One region of the Stenotrophomonas sp. YJH_SMC_14-1 genome, then DNA from elsewhere that is predicted to be linked to it. Evidence: riboswitches for the same ligand, from Rfam matches in the RefSeq annotation. Region 1 holds a riboswitch; the other holds the start of a gene.
What was found. A riboswitch is a leader RNA that binds a small molecule or an ion and turns the genes downstream of it on or off. The one in region 1 is predicted to bind thiamine pyrophosphate.

Region 1 (5,951 bases):
CAGCCACGCATGGCGTGGCCCTACCGGGTTGCCACCTGTGGCTCGCGAGCGGCGGCGCTCCATGCGCGCAGGCCGAACACGGCCAGGCCGAGGAAGAACACGTACAGCGCGGCGGTCACGTGCAGCGACTTGAACAGGTACGCACCCACATAGACCACGTCCACTGCGATCCATACCCACCAGCAGGCCACGTGGCGGCGGGCCTGCCACCATTGCCCGACCAGGCTCAGACCGGTCAGCAGCGCATCCAACCACGGCAGGGCAGCGTCGGTGAAGCTGTGCATGGCTGCACCCAGCGCCACGCCACCGCACAGGCCGATGGCCAGGTCGCGCAGCAGCGTGCCGCGTGCCAGCGGAACGATGCGGATGCTGCCCTCATCGGCGGCATGCTGTCGCCAGTTGAGCCAGCCATAGACCAGGAAACCACCGAAGGCGATCTGCAGCAGGGTGTCCGAGTACAGCTTGGCCTCGGCGAACACCAGGCCATACAGCGCCACCGACAGCAGGCCCACCGGCCACGCCGCCAGCCGGCGCCGGGCCATCAGCCAGACGCCGAGGATGCTGCACAGTGCGGAGGTCCACTCGAGCATCACGCCGCTCACAGCGCGAACGTCACCGACAGGCGGGCCTGTCGCGGTGCGCCGGGGAACAGGTAGTAGTCACCGCCGCTGCTGCCGGTATCGCGCCAGTAGAAGCGGTTGAACACGTTGTCCACCGACAGGTTCCAGGTCACTGTGCGCTCGCGCAGGCGATGCTGGAAACGCAGGCCAGCGTCGAACACTGAATAGTCCGGTGCGCGCACGCCGCCGTCGACACGTGCCACGTTGGCACCGGCATAGCGCCAGCCGCCGGTCACGTCCAGGCCCTGCACGAACGGCAGCGCGTAGGCCAGGTGCACGCTGGCGCGTACCTTCGGCACGTTCACCAGCTGATGGCCTTCATAGGCTGGCGTGCCGGTGTCGCGCGCGCGCGCCTGCAGCACGCTGGCGCTGGCCACGATCTGCAGCGCATCGGTCAGCTGGCCGTTGGCGGTCAGCTCCAGGCCGGTGTGGGTCTGCGTGCCTTCCTCGACGAAGGTGTAGCCGACGTCGCTGCTGTCCGGCTTGGCGTACTGGTACGGCTGCGAAATGCGGAACACGGCCGCGCCCAGGGTCAGCGCTTCGACCGGCACGTACTTCACGCCCACTTCCAGCTGCCGCGACTGCACCGACGGCAGGAAGGTGTCGGCGTTGCTGGTCCAGAACGGCGCTTCCTGGCCCAGCGAAATGCCGCGCACGTAGCTGGCATAGGCATTGAGCTGGTCGGTGGCCTTCCACACCACCGCGGTCTGCGGCAGGAAGCGCGACAGGCGGCTGTGCCGCTGCGGGGTGCCACGCTTGTCGTAGGCGCGCTCATCGAGGCGCACGAAGCGGCCACCGGCCAGCCACTGCCAGTCGTCACCGAAGCTCACCCGGTCCAGCGCGAAGAACGCGGTCTGGCGGCTGTCCAGGCGACGTGCGGATGGGCCCGGCATCTTCGGCGATGGCGCGAACACCGGCACCGGTGCCTCGTGGATGTTGCTGGTACCGACGTACTCGTTGACGCTCGGGCGCTTGTCCACGGTGCGGCGGAAGTAGTCGGCGCCGACGGTCAGGTGGTGACCGACGCTGCCGGTCTCGAAGCGGCCGCGCAGTTCGGCACGGGCCTGCTGGTTGCGGCGGGTGTCGTCCGGGCTGCGGTAGTCGTAGATGTCATAGTCGCCGTTGGGTGCGAAGTAGTTGCCTGGCACGCTGCCATCGGCACATTGCGCGGCGTAGTAGCAGCCGTAGGCGAAGGCGACGTTGTCATCGATCACCGAACGGCTGTGGCCGACCGATACACGTGATTGCCAGGCGTCGTTGAAGTCGTAGGTATGCAGCGCGGTGATGTTGGTGCTGGCGATATCCACCGGGCGCTGCCACGGCTGGTAGCCGAGCAGATGCTCGCGGTCGACACCGCGCGGCAGGTCACGCGCGCCCAGCAGCTGGTAGCCGGACACCGAGCGCTGCGAGCTGGTCTGGTAGTTGGCATCCACTTCCAGCTTGCCGCGCTCGCCGATCAGCCAGTCGGCGGCCAGCGAGTAGAAGTTGCGGCGGCCATCGGCGTGCTCGACGTAGGAATTGCTGGAATCCCATGCGGCATTCAGGCGGACGCCGAAGCGCGGGGTGATCCAGTGGCCGACATCGACGGCAACGTAGCGCGAGCCTTCCGAATCGGTGCCGAGCGTGGCGGTGCGCACTTCCGCCGGGCGCTTACCGATGTAATTGATGATTCCGCCCGGCGCCATCACGCCTGCCGCCAGGCCGGCTTCACCCTTGAGGATCTCCACCGACTGCACGTTCTCCAGCGCCAGGCGTTGTTCGCCGGCGATGGACAGCCCGTTGAAGCGGTAGCCGGTGGCCGCGTCCAGTGCGAAGCCTCGGATGGCGATGTTCTGGTAGTAGCCCACCGGCGCGTAGGCATCACCCAGCGAGGCATCGTTGCTGGCCAGCTCGGACAGCGAACGTACCTGGCGACCGTCGAGGTAATCGCGCTCGAGCACGTTCATCGACGCGGGCGTGTCCTTCCAGCTGCCGCCACCGAAGGCATTCACGCGCGAGGTATCGGCCTTCGGTTTGCCGGCCTGCACGCGCACCGCCGCCAGTTCGGTCGGCGAGCGCTCGGCGCCGGTGGCAGCCGCATCGGGGGACGTTTCGGCCTCGCTGGCGTGCAGCGGCAGCGCGGCGCAGAGGGCGAGGCAGAGCAGGGTGGGGCGCAGGCAGCGGTTCATTCGGTTCGTCTTCGGACAACAAGGGAGACGAAGCGACGGCGCGCAGGTGCACCGGCCCATGACGGGGGTGTGGCTGCGGCTCAAAGCTCCCTACGCCGGTGCAAACCGGATCAGGTTCCAAGGGACTCTCTCAGCCTGGCAGATCCAGGCACCCCCGCTTCAGGTGACCATTTCACTACAAATGGTACGGATTTGCGAGCCGGCGTCCTTCAGGCTGCCGCGTGCAGCGCGTTGAGCAGTGCCTGCCCCGGGGCGGTATGGAACCACGCCGGATGGCCGAGCATGAAGGGCTGCCACGCCACATCGGCATTGGCGGTCGAGCCGGTGACGCCCTCGAAATACTCCACTTCGGATAGTGCGAAGTCGAAATGCACCATCGGCAGCAGGTCGGCCAGCAGGTGCACGCGTGCCGCCGACAGCGGAAGCACCTGGCGGTAGCCGTCGAGCAGGGCCAGCGCAATATCGATGCGCACCGCCTCCATGCCGCGCTCCAGTTCCAGCCACGCCACCGCGTTGCGCTCGATCGCCGTGGCGAGGTCGAACAGCGCACTGGTGGGCGAGGCCAGGCCGAAATCCAGCACGGTACTGATCTGCCCATCGCGCCACAGCAGGTTGGAAACGTGCCAGTCGTTGTGCGCCCACAACCGTGGCTCATCGCGCAGGCGCTCGGCCAGGCCGGCATGCCACGGCAGCACGTCGCGCTGCAACTGCGCTTCCCATGGAATGCGCGCGAGATAGCGGGCCAGCCCGGGACGCTCGTGCAGCCCTGCCTTGATGGCCGCGATCGGATCGTCAGCACGGATCAGATCGTCGCGCGCGACCAGCACATGGGTGCTGCGTTGGGGCGCGTGGTAGCTGGCGGCGGCCCGGTGCAGCTGCGCGAGTGTGCGCCCGGCTTCGCGGGCCTGCGCGACATCGGTCAGCAGCGACCACGACACGGCGTCGCGGTACAGGTCCTCGCCGACGCCGATCGCATGCAGCTCGAACGTCCATTCGCCATGTTCGGCCGCAGTGTGGCCATCGGCCGCTGGCAGCACCTGCACCACCGGTACGCCCGCTGCGGCGAGATGGGCGATGAAGCGATGCTCTTCTTCCAGGCAGGCCGTGCTGCGCACGCTGTGGTGGTGGCGCTTGATGAACACCGCGCCTTCCACGCCGTTGACGATGGCGGCAGCCGACAGCGGCCGCGGGCTGTGCCAGCGCGGTTCGCTGCGCTCGTCCAGCTGCGGGTAGTGCTGGCGCAGCCACGCGATGTCCGCCGCGCTGATCGGTGGCCAGTCGGCAGCGACCTCGTCGTTGTTGAGGCCCTGCACGCGGTGGGAGGAAGAAGTCATGCCGCAGCCCCAGTGGGGAAAGTCACATCCAAGGCTGCGCATTCAACGCCATGCACGCGGCCAACGCAAACGGGCGGGTCATCGACCCGCCCGTCCGTGCATCGGCATGGGAGATGCCGCGCTGCTTACCAGCCGCGATGGCGACCGCGGTCGTGGTAGTAGCGGTTGTCGTAGTAGCGCTCGCGCTGCCAGCGACGGTCATCACCGCGGTCGTAGTAGCCGCTGCGGTAGTAGCCACGGTCGTAACGGCGATCGTAGCGGTCGTCGTAACGGCGATTGTCGTAGTAACGGCGGTCGCGGCGGTCGGAGGTGGTCAAGTTGCCGATCGCGCCGCCGGCCACGGCGCCGCCGACGGTGGCAGCGGGATCGCCGTTGGAGAGCAGGTTGCCGGCCACGCCACCGACCACGGCGCCGACCAGGGTGCGCTTGTCCTTCCTCGACATCGCGCTGGCATCGCTGACCACGGCGACACCGGCAACCAGTGCCAGGGCCATCGCCAGACCACGGAAGCTGAGTGTGGAAGTACTGAGCATGTTCGTTCTCCTGTGAGGTGCATGCCACGCTGGGCAGGGAGGGCGCGGGCGCCCCGGCTGCCGTGGAGACCACGCTGACGTTCCAACATTGCCGGAACATTGCCTGGTCCACCGTGCGGCTTGCGCATTCATCTAGCGGCAGGCGGCATGAAGCAAGGCTGAAAGCGGCCTCGGCCGCTCAGCTGGCAGAAAGGGAAAAGGCCACGCGGACGTGGCCCTCCCTTCTCTGCCAAGGCGTTGCGGGCTTAGATGCCCATCGCCTTCTGTGCCTGCCGGGCCTGCTCCTGCTGGGCGTCCTGCTGCTGGTGCAGCACGTTAGGCGCGCCCTGCACGGCACCGCTGCTGAGCGCGATGCTCTGCTCGCTGGCGGCTCGGGCCTCCACCGCCACGCGGCTGGCCGCCGGGTCACCGATCGTGCCCTGCACGGCAAACAGGCGTTCACCGTTCGGGCTGGGCACCACCGTGTCGATGCGCTGCAGGCCGGCGGCATGCGCCTCCTTGGTCAGGGCCGCCGCGGCGCTTTCCAGCGCGTGGCGATCCTTGAAGGTGCCGGCCGGCAACAGTTCCAGACCCTTGCTGGCCTGGATGAAGAGCGGATTGCGCGGGTGCCGTTCGTCGTTCAGCAGCGGGCGCTCGCGGGCTTCCTTGATGGCCTCCAGCGTCTTCGCCCCGACAATGCCGTCGGCCACCAGGCCGTTGTCCTTCTGCAGCTGGCGCACCGCCGCGTCGGTGTTGCGGCCGAAGCGGCCATCCTCGACCAGCGGCTTGCCGTCGGCACCGACGTAGCCGAGGTGGCCCAGCTGCTCCTGCACCTTGCGCACGCCCTCGCTGTGCGCGCCCTGCTTGTACAGTTCGGCGTGCGGCGTGGCAGCGGCCTTGTGCTCGGCGGCAGGCTTGCCCTGGGCCTGCTCGTGCGACGGGGTGCGGTTTTCCAGCAGGTCGCGCGCCTTGGACAGCGGATCGGAGGCGTACAGCTTCCAGTTCGGGTGGTCCTTCACCTGCTTGAGGTAGTCCTCGACCGGCATGGTGTGCACGCCCTTGCTGCCGGTGGACTGGCTGATCAGCAGCTTGTCGGTGGTGGGGTCGCGCACCACCATCACGATGTGGTCGATGCCGTTCCAGTGCTCGTGGCGGGTCCTGGCCGTATCCAGGCCGATGATCATGCCTTCCTTCAGCGCACCGGGCTTGAGGATCGCGTCGCGGTCAAGCAGCACGCCGGACTGGTCGAATGCCTTGCGCACGATGCCGCCGGAACCCAGGTTGCCCAGGTCGATGCGATCGGCCTTGCTGAAGACC
Region 2 (5,951 bases), on a different contig from region 1:
GCGCGATCCCGAGAGCGGGGTTTACTACGGCGCTTCGGAGAGCCGCAAGGACGGGCAGGCGGCGGGGTATTGAGGTTTCCCGGCCACCGGGCTGAGCCCCCTCTGCGGTGGTGGTTCGTGGAAGCGGGATCATGTGATTGGGCCGGGCGGGTGGGCTGTTCGGGGGACGCCGTGAATCCGTCCCTGGAGGCTTGGCAGCCGCATCCATGCGGCTGACACCCCCGCCCAGCCCACCCGCCCGGCCCCTGACAGTTTCCGTGGCCGCCACCGCAGGAAGAAAAGGAAGAAGATCAAAAGCAAAGGCAACAGCAACAGCCGCGCGCTGTGGGTTGGGGTCGGATCCGTTTTCCGAAGGAAAACGGATCCGACCCCTTCTTGTTTTCCGATACACCTCATCCACGCATAGCGTGGAAAACCCACCGTCACACGGAAACTGTCGGGGGTGGGGCGGCGTGGGCTGGCAGGACCGTTGGCGCCATGGGCCCGAGGCATGCCTCGGGCGGGTTGGGCAGGATGCCCAACCCCGGTCTTGCCATGTGCGCAGGACAGCGCACACGAGCAAGGCGCCATCGAGCCCCCAGGGATGGGTTTACGGCGTGTCCTGCCAGCCCACACCGCCCCGCCAAACTAGCAGCAACCCAGAGCTGCTTTTGAGGTTGCTGTTGTCGTTGCTTGAGAAAAGCGGTGCAGCCGCAGGCTGCAAAACAACCCTCAATCCTGATCGTGCGCGCGCGCTGCCTCGGCCTGCGTCTCCTCCTGCGCCGCCATCTCGCGTGCGATCCACGCATCGATCATGTGCCGCTGGCGCTGCGCCTGCCGTCGCTCGCGGGTGTACTCCTGGTCCAGCACCCGATACAGCGACACCATCACAAGAAGCATCAGCAGCGCGAACGGCAGCGCAGCGATGGTGATCATGCCCTGCAGCGCCTCCAGTCCCCCTGCCAACAGCAAGGAACCCGCCACGAGCGCAATGCCGACACCCCACGCCACTTTGTGCTTGCGCAATGGCTCGCCCGCGTCGTCCGTGGACATGCTGGCCAGCACAAGTACCGCAGAATCAGCCGAGGTCACGAAGAAGATCATCAGTAGCACCAGCGCAATGCACGACAGCAGCAACGGCAGCGGCAGGCTGTCGAACATAGTGAACAGCACCGTTTCATAGCCGTTGCCCAGTGCCTGCAGCAGGTCGGCCTGGCCGAAGATCTGCATCCAGATCGCGGTGCCACCGAACACCGAGAACCAGAAGAAGCCCAGCAGCGTCGGTGCCAGCACCACGCCGATCACGAACTCGCGAACGCTGCGACCGCGCGAGATGCGCGCGATGAACGAACCGACGAACGGTGCCCAGGAAATCCACCAGGCCCAGTAGAAGATCGTCCAGTCCGCGACCCAGGTGCTGGACGAGAACGGTGACATGCGCAGGCTCATCGTCACCAGCTGGTTGAGATAGGAGCCCAGCGTCGTGGTGAACGTGTTGAAGATCGCGCCAGTCGGGCCGAGTACCAGCACCAGCGCCAGCAGCAGCGCCGCCAGTGCAAGGTTGAAGTTGGACAGCCATTTCATGCCGCGGCCGACGCCGCTGAGCGTGGACGCCATGTACAGAACGAAGGCCACCGCAATGATCGTCAACTGCAGCGGAACGCCCGCCTGCACGCCGAATACGCGTTCCACGCCGGCTGCGATCTGCACCGTGCCGAAGCCCAGTGCTGTAGCCACGCCAACCGCAGTGGCGACGACAGCGGAGATGTTGACCACATGCCCGATCCAGCCACGATGGTGACGTCCGATGATCGGTTGCAGCATGTCGCTGATCTGGCCACGGCCGTTGCGGTTGAATTGGAACCAGGCCATTGCCAGGCCGATCAGCGCATAGATGGCCCACGGGTGCAGGCCCCAATGGAAGAACACGTAGCGCATGGCAGCACGGGCAGCGTCCATGCTTTCGGGTGCCAGCCCTTCCGGCGGCTTGCTGAAATGCGAGATGGGCTCGGCCGCACCCCAGAACACCAGGCCGATGCCCATGCCGGCGGCGAACAGCATCGACATCCAGCTGGCACGCGAGAACTCGGGTTCGGCGTCCTCGCCGCCGATGCGCAGGTTGCCGAAGCGGCCGAACGCCAGGTACATCAGGAACACCAGCGCCAGGAACACCACCAGCAGGTACAGCCAGCCGACACTGCGGATGACTTCTGCCAGCATCGACTGGACCACTGTGTTGAAGGGGCCGGGGGCGATACCGGCGAGCAGCACCAGCAGCAGAACCAGTGCGATGGAAACGCGAAACACCATGAAGGAGCTTCTCCGATCAAGGGGGATTGAGGGGAGCGAGCAGAGCTTGCGGCGAAGGGCCGGCGGCATGCAGCATGGACCGGGCAGGGGCCGCGAAGGCGGCGGGGAACGCATCGATCTCAGCGACGCGATGGCGTGCACGTTACTGAACGCGACGTCATGGTTCCGTTAACGAATGGCGACCTGGTCCCGGAGGCGGGCGGTCTATGCTCTAATGCGCACCAAGAAGCGGGGGTACCGGGCCATGTGGCCACGGTTGAGACAGTCCCTTGGAACCTGATCCGGCTCATACCGGCGTAGGGAAGCTTTGCAATGCAGCCGTGCCCGGACTCCGCCCAAGGACCGTCCGTGCGCGGGTGCCGTGCGCCGCCGCTTCGTCCCTGACCTTCCTGGACGATGCCCGATGAACGCACAGCTCTCCGCCCTGCAGCAACAGGCCCAGCAACTCTCCGCATCCGTGACCCGGCCCATTCCCGGCTCGCGCAAGATCCACGTGCCTGGTTCACGCCCGGATCTGCAGGTGCCGATGCGCGAGATCGCGCTGACCCGTACGCCGACGTTGTTCGGCGGCGAAGAGAATGCGCCGGTGACCGTTTACGACACGTCGGGCCCGTACACCGACCCGGAGGTGCGCATCGATCTGTCCGCTGGTTTGCCGGCACTGCGTCGCGGCTGGGTGGAAGAGCGCGGTGATACCGAGCAGCTTGAAGGACTGAGTTCTTCGTTCGGCCGCGATCGCGAGCATGACCCGAAGCTTGACGCGGTGCGTTTCCCCGCGCGCAGCCTGCCACGCCGTGCACGTGCCGGTGCCAACGTCACCCAGATGCATTACGCGCGCCGCGGCATCATCACGCCGGAAATGGAATTCGTCGCCATCCGCGAGAACCAGCGCCTGGACGCGATCCGCGATGCGGGCCTGCTGCAGCAGCACCCGGGCGAGGCCTTCGGTGCGTCGATCCAGAAAGTCATCACCCCGGAGTTCGTGCGCGACGAGATTGCACGTGGCCGTGCGGTGCTGCCCAACAACATCAACCACCCGGAAAGCGAGCCGATGATCATCGGCCGCAATTTCCTGACCAAGATCAACGCCAACATCGGCAACAGCGCGGTGTCTTCTGGCATCGCCGAGGAAGTGGAGAAGCTGGTGTGGGCGATCCGCTGGGGCGGTGACACGGTGATGGACCTGTCCACCGGCAAGCACATCCACGAGACGCGCGAATGGATCATCCGCAACTCGCCGGTGGCGATCGGTACCGTGCCGATCTACCAGGCCCTGGAGAAGGTTGACGGCCGCGCCGAGGCACTGACCTGGGAGATCTTCCGTGACACCCTGATCGAGCAGGCCGAGCAGGGCGTGGACTACTTCACCATCCACGCCGGCGTGCTGCTGCGCTACGTGCCGCTTACCGCCAAGCGTGTCACCGGCATCGTCAGCCGCGGCGGCTCGATCATGGCCAAGTGGTGCCTGGCGCATCACAAGGAGAACTTCCTCTACACGCATTTCGAAGACATCTGCGAAATCATGAAGGCCTACGACGTGACCTTCTCGCTGGGCGACGGGCTGCGCCCGGGTTGCATCGCTGATGCCAACGACGCGGCGCAGTTCGGCGAACTGGAAACGCTGGGTGAACTGACGAAGATCGCCTGGAAACACGATGTGCAGACCATGATCGAAGGCCCCGGCCACGTGCCGATGCAGCTGATCAAGGAAAACATGGACAAGCAGCTGCGCGAATGCGGCGAAGCGCCGTTCTACACGCTGGGGCCGCTGACGACCGACATCGCGCCGGGCTACGACCACATCACCAGTGCGATCGGCGCGGCGATGATCGGCTGGTTTGGCACGGCCATGCTCTGCTACGTGACGCCGAAGGAGCACCTGGGCCTGCCCAACCGCCAGGACGTGCGCGACGGCATCATGGCTTACCGCATTGCCGCGCACGCGGCCGACCTGGCCAAGGGTCATCCGGGCGCGCAGGTACGCGACAACGCGCTGAGCAAGGCGCGCTTCGAGTTCCGCTGGGAGGACCAGTTCCACCTGGGCCTGGATCCGGAAAAGGCCAAGGAATTCCACGACGAGACGCTGCCGAAGGACGCGCACAAGCTGGCCCACTTCTGCTCGATGTGCGGACCGCACTTCTGTTCGATGAAGATCACCCAGGACGTGCGCGACTACGCCGAGGCCGGCATGAAGGAGAAGTCGCAGGAGTTCCGTGCTGGCGGGGCCGAGGTCTACCGCCAGGGGTGACGGGTAACGGGTAGTGCCGGCCGCCGGCCGGCATTCCGTCGTGCACGGGACCGGGGGGAGTGCTGGCCAATGGCCGGCACTACCGTTCATCACGCCGCGCCCGGCTATCCTCCGCGCATCGCCCAGGGGAAAGGACGCCATGCCCGTTGCCACGACCACCCGCTGGCTGGCCATCGCCCGCCGCCATCCTTCGGCCTGGCTCCTGGCCGCCCAGTTGATCGCGGTACTGCTGTATCCCGCCCTCGATGACACCGCCGCTGGCCGGGCGGCGCTGGGCATGTTCGGCATGGCGGTACTCGGCCTGGCGCTGTGGGTGGTCCAGCGCAGTCCGCTGGGCACGTGGCTGGCATTGCTGCTGGCCATTCCATCGGTGGTGTTCTCGCTGGCTGGCGCCCTGCTGGACCGCAGCGCGCTGCTGACCACCGCGCAGCTGCTGGAAAGCCTGCTGTACTTCTATACGGCCGGGGCATTGATCGCCTACATGCTGCAGGACCATCGAGTAACACGCGACGAACTGTTCGCAGCCGGGGCAACCTTCACCCTGCTGGCCTGGGGGTTCGCCTTTGCATTCGCGGTGTGCCAACAGTGGTATCCAGGCAGTTTCCAGGGTGCGACTGCTGGCCCCGAGCGCAGTTGGATGGAGCTGCTTTATCTGAGCTTCAGCTTGTTGTCCGGAGTTGGATTGAGTGACGTCGTGCCGTTGCACCCGCAGGCACGGGCCCTGGTGATGCTCGAACAGTTCGCAGGCGTCATGTATATCGGCCTTGTGGTGTCGCGTCTGGTCGGGTTGACCATGCTTCGGCGCATGTGAAAATGAACGCCAGATAAAAATTTCGCGCCCAAAAGGGCGCGAATGGTGATGCAGATTATGTGAATGCGTCGGCGAGAGAGAGCCTGAGTGTCGACCCCGTCATAGGCGGGGTAACCGGCTTAGGCTAATATCCGGGGGCGTTATTGTTTTTGCGGTATGCGCCGATGCTTTGTGCGGAATCTGGCTTTTCGATGGCCCTGTCCAGGGACGGTGGGGACGGTATTGCTGGTGAGCCCTGCCCAGATCCCGTCCCTACTGTATAGCGGAAAATGAACAGCAGCGAACTCACGCCCATTGACGCCGACCGCGTGCAGGTCGGCGACTGTGTCATTACCTTGTCCTCGCGTGAGGTCGAGGTTGAAGGCGCGCGCCGTCCGCGGCGGCTGACGCCGAAAGCGCTGGGCGTACTTCGCGTGTTGATGCGGCAGCCTGGGCGCGTGGTCACCCGTGAAGAGCTGTTTGCCGAGGTCTGGCCCGATACGTTGCCGACCAATGACGTGCTGACCCAGGCCGTCACCCAGCTGCGCAAGGCGTTCGCCAACGACGACGACAATGGCCAGGCCTACATCGAGACCATCGCCAAGAGCGGCTATCGGCTGCTGG

Region 2: linked by a shared signal. The riboswitch ahead of thiC (phosphomethylpyrimidine synthase ThiC) and the one ahead of AC5P9P_RS20305 (TonB-dependent receptor) in region 1 are both predicted to bind thiamine pyrophosphate.

What each region holds. Positions count from the first base shown of each region.
Region 1 covers NZ_JCAFVK010000018.1:10,800-16,750, reverse strand. The annotation lists gene pnuC (nicotinamide riboside transporter PnuC) at 21-590, opposite strand; gene AC5P9P_RS20305 (TonB-dependent receptor) at 599-2,788, opposite strand; TPP riboswitch at 2,859-2,954, opposite strand; gene AC5P9P_RS20300 (phosphotransferase enzyme family protein) at 2,998-4,122, opposite strand; gene AC5P9P_RS20295 (glycine zipper 2TM domain-containing protein) at 4,248-4,655, opposite strand; gene AC5P9P_RS20290 (peptidoglycan-binding protein) at 4,901-5,951, opposite strand, start outside.
Region 2 covers NZ_JCAFVK010000002.1:951,216-957,166, reverse strand. The annotation lists gene ggt (gamma-glutamyltransferase) at 1-73, shown strand, start outside; gene AC5P9P_RS09315 (BCCT family transporter) at 712-2,289, opposite strand; TPP riboswitch at 2,510-2,610, shown strand; gene thiC (phosphomethylpyrimidine synthase ThiC) at 2,693-4,537, shown strand; gene AC5P9P_RS09305 (ion channel) at 4,677-5,348, shown strand; gene AC5P9P_RS09300 (winged helix-turn-helix domain-containing protein) at 5,618-5,951, shown strand, end outside.